DNA from 2 places in the Polaromonas vacuolata genome. Region 2 is predicted to be linked to the other one. Evidence: riboswitches for the same ligand, from Rfam matches in the RefSeq annotation. Region 2 holds a riboswitch; the other holds the start of a gene.
What was found. Region 2 has a riboswitch for S-adenosylhomocysteine ahead of metH (methionine synthase). Riboswitches for the same ligand answer to the same signal wherever they lie in the genome.
Positions count from the first base shown of each region.

Region 1: linked by a shared signal. The riboswitch ahead of ahcY (adenosylhomocysteinase) and the one ahead of metH (methionine synthase) in region 2 are both predicted to bind S-adenosylhomocysteine.

Region 1 is NZ_CP051461.1:3,363,151-3,367,575, forward strand. Features, by position in the region: gene HC248_RS15300 (TlyA family RNA methyltransferase) at 1-669, opposite strand, end outside; gene ahcY (adenosylhomocysteinase) at 767-2,209, opposite strand; S-adenosyl-L-homocysteine riboswitch at 2,314-2,386, opposite strand; gene HC248_RS15310 (HAD-IIB family hydrolase) at 2,447-3,253, shown strand; gene HC248_RS15315 (tripartite tricarboxylate transporter substrate binding protein) at 3,288-4,259, opposite strand; gene uvrA (excinuclease ABC subunit UvrA) at 4,415-4,425, opposite strand, start outside.
Region 2 is NZ_CP051461.1:60,834-65,258, reverse strand. Features, by position in the region: gene metH (methionine synthase) at 41-2,824, opposite strand; S-adenosyl-L-homocysteine riboswitch at 2,841-2,932, opposite strand; gene HC248_RS00285 (homocysteine S-methyltransferase family protein) at 3,006-4,070, opposite strand; gene HC248_RS00280 (RecQ family ATP-dependent DNA helicase) at 4,307-4,425, shown strand, end outside.

The DNA of each region.
Region 1 (4,425 bases), 540 kb from region 2:
CTGGAGTTCAAACTGGGGTTTCACCAGCATGAGTAAATGACCACCCGGCTTGAGTAAGCGCACTACTGCAGGCAATACCAAAGTCAGCGAGATGAAGGATAAGTCGCCGGTTAAGAAATCAAAGGGTTCTAACAAATCGGCAGGCTCAGCGTCCTCGTCGTCATACGAATTTTTACGCTCGTCGACTTCCGAACCATTGAGTTTGATATGCAGAGCGCGGCTGTAGTGTTCCGCCATGTCTTCGGCAGTCAGCGAGCGCGCATTCACGCCCTCAATACACACGACACGCTCGTCGGAGCGCATGCTGGGGTGTAGCTGACCGTGGCCAACATCAACACCCACGACTTGGCTGGCACCGGCTTGCAGCATGCAATCGGTAAAGCCGCCAGTCGATTGGCCTATGTCTAGGCAGCGCAGACCGGTCACGCTCAGGGCGGTGCGGTTTAAAGCACCTTCGAGTTTGAGACCGCCGCGCGAGATAAATTTGGCCTCGGTGTTGTCAAGCACGTGGAGCTCGGCAACATCAGGCACTTCGTCGCCGTTTTTGGCAACGCGTTTCCATGCAGCCTCCACATCGACACGCCACTGCACACCCGAAGCGATCAGGCGCTGGGCCTGGGAACGAGTAGTGGCAAAGCCATGTTCGACGAGAAATAAATCAGCACGCATAGTGGGTTCTTCAAAAAAAACAGTTAATAAATACCAAGCGGCCGGACTGGCTAAACGTTTAGCGCCAGCCCCGGCCACCAGCATTCAATCGGGAAAATCAATACCGGTAGGCATTGGCCTTGTATGGGCCGGCTTTGGACACGCCGATGTAAGCAGCTTGCTCATCGCTGAGTTCGCTGAGCACTGCGCCAACCTTTTTCAGGTGCAGGCGCGCCACTTTTTCATCCAAATGCTTGGGCAGCACGTAGACCTTGCCGGACTCGTACTGGGCTTGCTTGGTGAACAGTTCGATCTGCGCAATGGTTTGGTTTGCAAAGCTAGACGACATCACAAAGCTTGGGTGGCCAGTGCCGCAACCGAGGTTCACGAGGCGGCCTTTGGCCAACAAAATAATCCGCTTGCCGTCTGGGAAAATCACATGATCGACTTGCGGCTTGATTTCTTCCCACTCGCATTTTTCGAGCGAGACCACATCGATTTCGTTATCAAAGTGGCCGATATTGCAAACAATCGCTTGGTCCTTCATGGCGGCCATGTGGTCATAAGTGATGACGTTTTTGTTGCCGGTAGCGGAGACAAAAATATCGCACTTATCGGCTGCGTATTCCATGGTCACGACTTTGTAGCCTTCCATGGCTGCTTGCAGCGCATTGATAGGATCAATCTCTGTCACCCAGACCTGTGCGCTGAGTGCGCGCAGCGCCTGTGCCGAGCCCTTGCCCACGTCACCGTAACCGGCCACGAGAGCGACCTTGCCAGCAATCATCACATCGGTCGCGCGTTTGATGGCGTCAACCAATGACTCGCGGCAGCCGTACAAATTGTCGAACTTGGACTTGGTGACCGAGTCATTGACGTTAATCGCGCGGAAAGCCAAAGTGCCCTTGACCGACATTTCATTTAAGCGCAGCACGCCGGTCGTGGTTTCTTCTGTCACGCCAATGATATTTTTCAGGCGGCGGCTATACCAAGTCGAATCAATCGCGAGCTTGGCCTTGATGGCGTTGAACAAGCAAATTTCTTCTTCGCTACCCGGCTTGGAGATGACGCTGGCGTCGGTCTCGGCTTGGGTTCCCAAATGCATCAGCAGCGTCGCATCGCCGCCGTCATCCAAAATCATGTTTGGGCCTTCTTCGGGCGTGCCCTTGGCGCCTTTAAATTCAAAAATGCGGTGGGTGTAATCCCAGTAGTCATCTAGACTTTCGCCCTTAATAGCGAAGACTGGCGTGCCGGCTTGCGCAATCGCAGCAGCTGCATGGTCTTGGGTCGAGTAGATGTTGCAAGAAGCCCAGCGCACGTCGGCGCCCAAAGCTTGCAAGGTCTCAATCAGCACGCCAGTTTGAATGGTCATGTGCAGCGAGCCAGTGATACGCGCGTTTTTCAGTGGCTGGGAATTGGCGAATTCTTCGCGAATAGCCATCAGGCCGGGCATTTCAGTCTCAGCAATTTTGAGCTCTTTACGGCCCCATGCAGCGAGGGATGGGTCAGCAATAATGCAGTCATTGACTGCGCTGGCGATAGGTTTTAGGACGGCGTTCATGCGGTTCTCCAAAAATGACAAAACATCTAACTGGGCAAAATGGCCACAGGCACGATGCGATTAGAGGCTGTGATGAAAGATCGTTCACCCGGCGTAAAAGCACATGCGGGTGAGCGTGGTTGCAGATGAGTCCTGAGCCTAGTCCACATGGTATGGCTTGCAACGCTCCTCAGGAAGCTACTATTGTAACCAGTAACTAGCCCTTCGCAGATTAGGGGACATGCGAAAATTTGAGGCATGCAAGCACTTGTTAACTGGCCGCTAGAAACGCGGCGCAAAATCACCGGCGTCTTTACTGACATCGACGACACATTAACCACTGAAGGCGTCATCACGCCGGATGCATTAGCAGCGCTAAGCGCGCTCAAAACCGCAGGAGTTGAAGTCATCGCCATCACCGGAAGACCGGTGGGCTGGAGCGAGCCGTTTGCGCGCAGTTGGCCGGTAAACGCCATAGTCGCTGAAAACGGCGCAGTCATCATCACCGCCGCAGCCGATACAGGCATCACCAAGGTTTATCAGCAAAGTGCAGCAATGCGCGCACAAAACTTTGCGCGCATGCAGCAGGTGCTGAAAGAAATCGAGCGCGATATACCCGGCGCAAAACGCGCCACCGACTCGGCAGGACGCGAAACCGATATCGCCATAGACCACAGCGAATTTGCCCAATTAGACCAAGCGCAAATTGAGGCAGTGCTCAAGCGCATGCAAAGCTGCGGCCTGCAAGCGAGCGTCAGCAGCATTCACATCAACGCTTGGTATGGCCAGCACAACAAGCTGCAAGGCGCGCATTGGGTGGTAGAAAAACTGCTGCAACGCCGTCTTGCAAGCGAGATGGACAACTGGGTTTTCGTCGGCGACTCAACCAACGACCAGCTGATGTTTGGCGCTTTTAACAGCAGCATGGGCGTGGCCAATATCGCGCGCTTTGTGCCGCAGCTCACGCACCTGCCGCGCTACGTCACCACAGGTGAGCGCGGTGCTGGGTTTGCGCAGATGGTCACTCAACTGCTAGCAGCACGGGAAACTCACAATACGCATTGAGCGATTCACAAGATCAAGCGCTGCCCGGCCGACATTACTGGGCTTTAGCCAGACCCAGCTTTTCAATCAGCGCTTTCTCACGCGTGAAAGTCACATCCGCAAACTTTCCGTAATCAGCTGAACTCTTGTAAATCGGCAGCATGTCGTAGCGCTCCAGCGCGGTCAAAAATCCGGGCTGCTCCATGGACTGTTTAAACGCATCATGCAAGCGCTTAACCACATCCGGCGGTGTACCGCGTGGACCGGCGATACCGAACGGCGAATTCTGCACAATATTTATGCCCAACTCCTTGAGCGTAGGTGCTGTCGGGAACTTGGCCAACCGAGTTTCCCCCCACGTATTAAGAACGCGCAGCTTGCCCGTTTCGACCAGCGGCGCAAAGCCGGTGGAGTCGGCTGCCGCCATCAAGTGGCCGCCCGAAATAGCTTGCGCCAGATCCGCGCTGCCCTTGTAGGGAATATGTAGCAACTCGATGCCCAACTGCTGTGCGATCAGCTCCATGGTCAGATGCGGACTGGTTAGCGTGCCAGTAGAGCCGTAACTCAGCGTGCCAGGATTCGCACGCGCAAAGCGCACAAAATCAGCCCAATCTTTGATCGGCGAATTCATAGGAACCACTACGCCGAACGCATAGCCAGTGACATTGATGATGTAGCTCAAGTCCTTGACTGGATCCCAATTAATTTTTGTCGTGTACGGCAAGCGGAACACGCCCAGGGGAATCTGCGCCAAGGTATAGCCGTCAGGGCTACTGCTTTGCAGCATTTGCGCCGGCAGCGTACCGCCGGCGCCGGACTTGTTTTCAATAATGACTGGCTGACCCAGAACGCGCGAAGCACCATCGGCCAACGAACGCATGGTCAGATCGGTAGGGCCGCCCGGTGGAAAGGCCACCAGCAGCTTGATAGGTCGGCTAGGAAAGCCAGCCGGCTGAGCCTGAGCTGACGCGCCTAAGGCGGGCAAAGCAAGAGCGGCGGCGGATTGAAGAAGATGGCGGCGTTGCATAAGCGTCGTCCTGACTGTATGAGGTACTCGTGAGTACTGAAGGAAAATAATGCTAATCGATTGAAAGCACCTTTCATTTTGCTTTCAAATTAGCACTGACGCATCAGGGCAAGACCTTAGTTCTGTCGCCTATGCACCACCAGCCCAGACTCTTTTCAAACCCGCG
Region 2 (4,425 bases):
TAAAGGCTAGGACGAGAGGAGTTTCGAGCTCAAACCATCTTCACAGATTAGGCGCGAGCAAACGCTGCATCGCCTCGATCGAGCTGCCGCGGCGCTTGGCCAAGTCCTGCAACTGATCGTCGCCAATTCGGCCGACATTGAAGTAGCAGCTATCCGGGTGACCAAGATAAAAACCGCTCACACTAGACGCTGGTGTCATGGCCAGACTTTCGGTCAAGGCCATGCCAATGTCTTGCGCACCGAGCAACTCAAACATGGCTTGCTTGACGCTGTGGTCCGGGCAAGCTGGGTAGCCCGGCGCAGGGCGAATGCCAGTGTATTTTTCGCGGATTAAGTCTTCAACGGCCAAGCTCTCATCAGCCGCATAACCCCACAAGTCTTGGCGCACACGCTGGTGCATGGCCTCGGCAAAAGCTTCGGCTAAACGGTCAGCCAAGGCTTTGAGCATGATGGAGGAGTAGTCGTCGTTGTCGTCCTCAAAATACTTTTCTTTTTTCTCCATGCCAAGGCCAGCGGTAACCGCAAACAAGCCAATGTAGTCGGCGATTTTGCTGTCCTTTGGCGCCACAAAATCCGACAGGCAACGATTCGGGCGCATCACGCCTTCAACCGCTGTTTTTTCGGTCTGCTGGCGCAGGCCGTGCCATGTCATGGCGACTTCGGTACGCGATTCGTCGGTGTAGATTTCTATGTCGTCACCGACGCTGTTGGCGGGGTACAAACCGACCACCGCATTAGCCGTTAGCCAGCGGCCATCAATCAAACGTTTGAGCATGCGTTTGGCATCAGCATAAACACGCACGGCTTCGGTACCCACCACTTCGTCTTTAAGAATGGCGGGAAAAGGGCCGGCCAAATCCCAGGTTTGAAAGAACGGCGCCCAATCAATAAAGGGTGCTAACTCGGCTAAATCGAAATTTTTAAACAAACGCCGGCCGGTAAATTTAGGCACTTTGGGCGTGTAGTTTGTCCAATCGACTGGTGTCGCATTGGCACGTGCTTTGGCCAATGGCCACATGGGAATTTGTTTTTTATTCGCGTGTTGAATACGCACTTTTTCATAGTCGATATTGATCTCTTCTATGTACTTAGTGGCATTGTCTGAGAGCAAGCTTTGCGCCACGCTCACGCTGCGCGATGCGTCCGGCACATAGATCACCGGGCCTTCGTAATGGGGCGATATTTTCACCGCGGTGTGGACTCGGCTAGTGGTCGCGCCGCCAATCATGAGCGGGATTTTTTTCAGGCGAAAGTAATCGTCTTTTTGCATCTCGGCGGCCACGTATTGCATCTCTTCCAAGCTCGGCGTGATCAGACCGGACAGGCCCACAATATCCGCTCCTTCAGCTTTAGCACGGGCTAATATTTCGTGGCAGGGCACCATCACGCCCATGTTGACGACTTCGAAGTTGTTGCATTGCAAAACTACAGTGACGATGTTTTTACCAATATCGTGGACGTCGCCTTTGACCGTGGCGATGATGATTTTCCCCTTGGTTCTGACGTCCGCACCAGCGGCTTCTAGCAGCAGTTTTTCGGCTTCGATGTAAGGCAGCAAATGGGCTACGGCCTGCTTCATGACGCGGGCGCTTTTCACCACCTGAGGTAAAAACATTTTGCCTTGACCGAACAAGTCGCCCACCACATTCATGCCGTCCATTAACGGGCCTTCGATCACATGCAGTGGTCGGCCACCGTCGGCGCTAATGGCTTGCCAGACTTCTTCGGTGTCTTCGGTGATGAACTCATTCATGCCGTGAACCAAGGCGTGGGACAGACGCTGACGCACTGGTAGGGCGCGCCATTCGTAGCGCTTGCTGTCGTCTTTGGCACCGCTTTTAGCCGTCTCCGCGACTTCAATCAAACGCTCGCCGGGCGTTAATTCAGCCTCGCCCGCCAAGTAGACCGGCCGGCGGTTAAGCACCACGTCTTCGACCCGCTCGCGCAGAATCGGGTCTAAGTCGTCATAGACGCCCATCATGCCGGCGTTGACGATGCCCATGTCCATTCCGGCTTTGATGGCGTGGTACAAAAATACCGTGTGAATAGCTTCACGCACCGGGTCATTGCCGCGAAAGCTAAACGACACGTTGGACACGCCACCCGAGACTTTAGCGCCGGGCAAATTCTCTTTAATCCAGCGGGTGGCGTTGATAAAGTCGACGGCGTAGTTGTCGTGCTCTTCAATACCGGTGGCTATGGCAAAAATATTCGGATCAAAAATAATGTCTTCTGGCGGGAAGTCGATGTCGTCGACCAACAGGCGATAAGCGCGCTCGCAAATTTGAATCTTGCGCGCATAGGTATCGGCCTGGCCTTTCTCGTCAAACGCCATCACCACCGCAGCCGCGCCATAGCGCTTGAGCAGTTTGGCCTGCTGACGAAAGATCGCCTCGCCTTCCTTCATGGAGATGGAATTAACAATTCCCTTGCCCTGAATGCAGCGCAGACCGGCTTCAATCACGCTCCACTTAGAGCTGTCAATCATGATGGGCACGCGGGCAATGTCGGGCTCGCTGGCGATCAAATTCAAAAAACGCACCATCGCGGCTTGGCTGTCCAACATGGCTTCGTCCATGTTGATGTCTATGATTTGCGCGCCGTTTTCGACTTGCTGACGGGCCACGACTAAGGCCGCTTCAAAGTCGCCGTTGAGAATCATGCGGGCAAAGGCCTTGGAGCCGGTGACGTTGGTGCGCTCGCCAATGTTGACGAATAAGGACTCAGCACCAATGCTCACGGGCTCAAGGCCGGACAGCTTCATGGCGGGTACCGCAGGCAGGGCTGGCGTGGCGGCTAGGGGGAAATTTTCAGTTGCAGACATGGACTCACCTTTGGGCTCAAGGTGAGCGTCGTTTTGGCGGCAGCTGTACTAGCGCCGTTAACCCAAGCCTGACGAAATAGACATTTCGCTGCAACGCTCCTTGGGTTGTGCAGATTTTAAGCGCTGATCGAGGCGGTCAGCACAAACGCGCTGTAAGAACCGCTACAAAACACTCTGAAGGTTACGCCGTTTCGCGGTAAAACACACCAGCGGTATTGCCGGGCGCGGTGCTTAAACGGCGTCTTGGCAGCGGTGAGACCGCATCCACAATGGCGGCAATATGCTCGGGCGTCGTGCCGCAGCAGCCGCCCACGATGTTGACCAAGCCTTCGGCAGCGAACTCATGCAGCAAGCGCGAGGTCACGTCAGGCGTCTCGTCAAAACCGGTATCGCTCATGGGGTTGGGCAGACCCGCGTTGGGGTAGCAGCTGATGAAAGTATCACCCGCCACCTTTGCCAGCTCTTGAATGTAAGGGCGCATCAGGGCCGCGCCGAGTGCGCAATTCAAACCAATCGCCAGCGGTCTGGCGTGGCGCACGCTGTTCCAAAATGCGGTGACGGTTTGACCGCTCAAAATGCGGCCCGAGGCATCGGTCACCGTGCCGCTGATGATGAGGGGCAAGCGCTGGCCAGAATTTTCAAAATATTCTTCAATCGCAAACAGCGCGGCTTTGGCGTTGAGGGTGTCGAAAATTGTCTCGACCAGCAACACATCGCTGCCGCCTTGCACCAGCGCTTCGGTCTGCTCGTAATAGGCTTGGCGCAAAATCTCAAAGCTGGTGTTACGCGCGCCGGGATCGTTCACGTCCGGGCTGATGCTGGCGGTTTTGGGTGTTGGACCTAGCGTGCCGGCGACAAAACGCGGCTTGTCCGGTGTGGAATATTTGTCACATGCGGCGCGTGCGATGCGGGCAGATTCCAAGTTCATTTCAATCGCTAAGTCAGCCATGTCGTAGTCGGACTGGGCCACGCTGGTCGCGCCAAAAGTATTCGTCTCAACCAAGTCTGCGCCGCCGGCAAGATAGCTTTCGTGAATATCTTGAATCACGCTTGGCCGTGTCAAACTGAGCAATTCGTTATTGCCTTTGACATCACGCGCAAAATCTTTAAAGCGCTCGCCGCGGTACTGGGCTTCGCTTAAGCGAAAGCGCTGAATCATGGTGCCCATAGCGCCGTCGAGTATGGCGATACGTTTTTCAAGCAGGGCTGGCAGTTGCTGACCGCGGGTATAAATGAGTGGCTTCATAACTTGATTTTAAGCTGGCGTTTAACGCCCGCAAAATTCACGGACAATTCGGCGAGCGCTTAATGCGCCCATGCAAAGCCTAAAAGAGTCACCTTGTCATTACAGACTAATAACACTGCAACGAGGTTTAGCTATAACTTTTGTAGCATCTCTTTTGTCGTGATAAATCTTGGCTTTTAGTTTTTACCCTTTTACAGTTGCACCTATTGCCTTCTTTGCCCCACTCGACAGAAACCATGGATCAACCGACCCCGCTCAACATACTTTCCCAAGTATTCGGTTACGACAGCTTTCGCGGCCCGCAACGTGACATCGTTGAACATGTGATCGCCGGCGGGGATGCGTTAGTACTCAT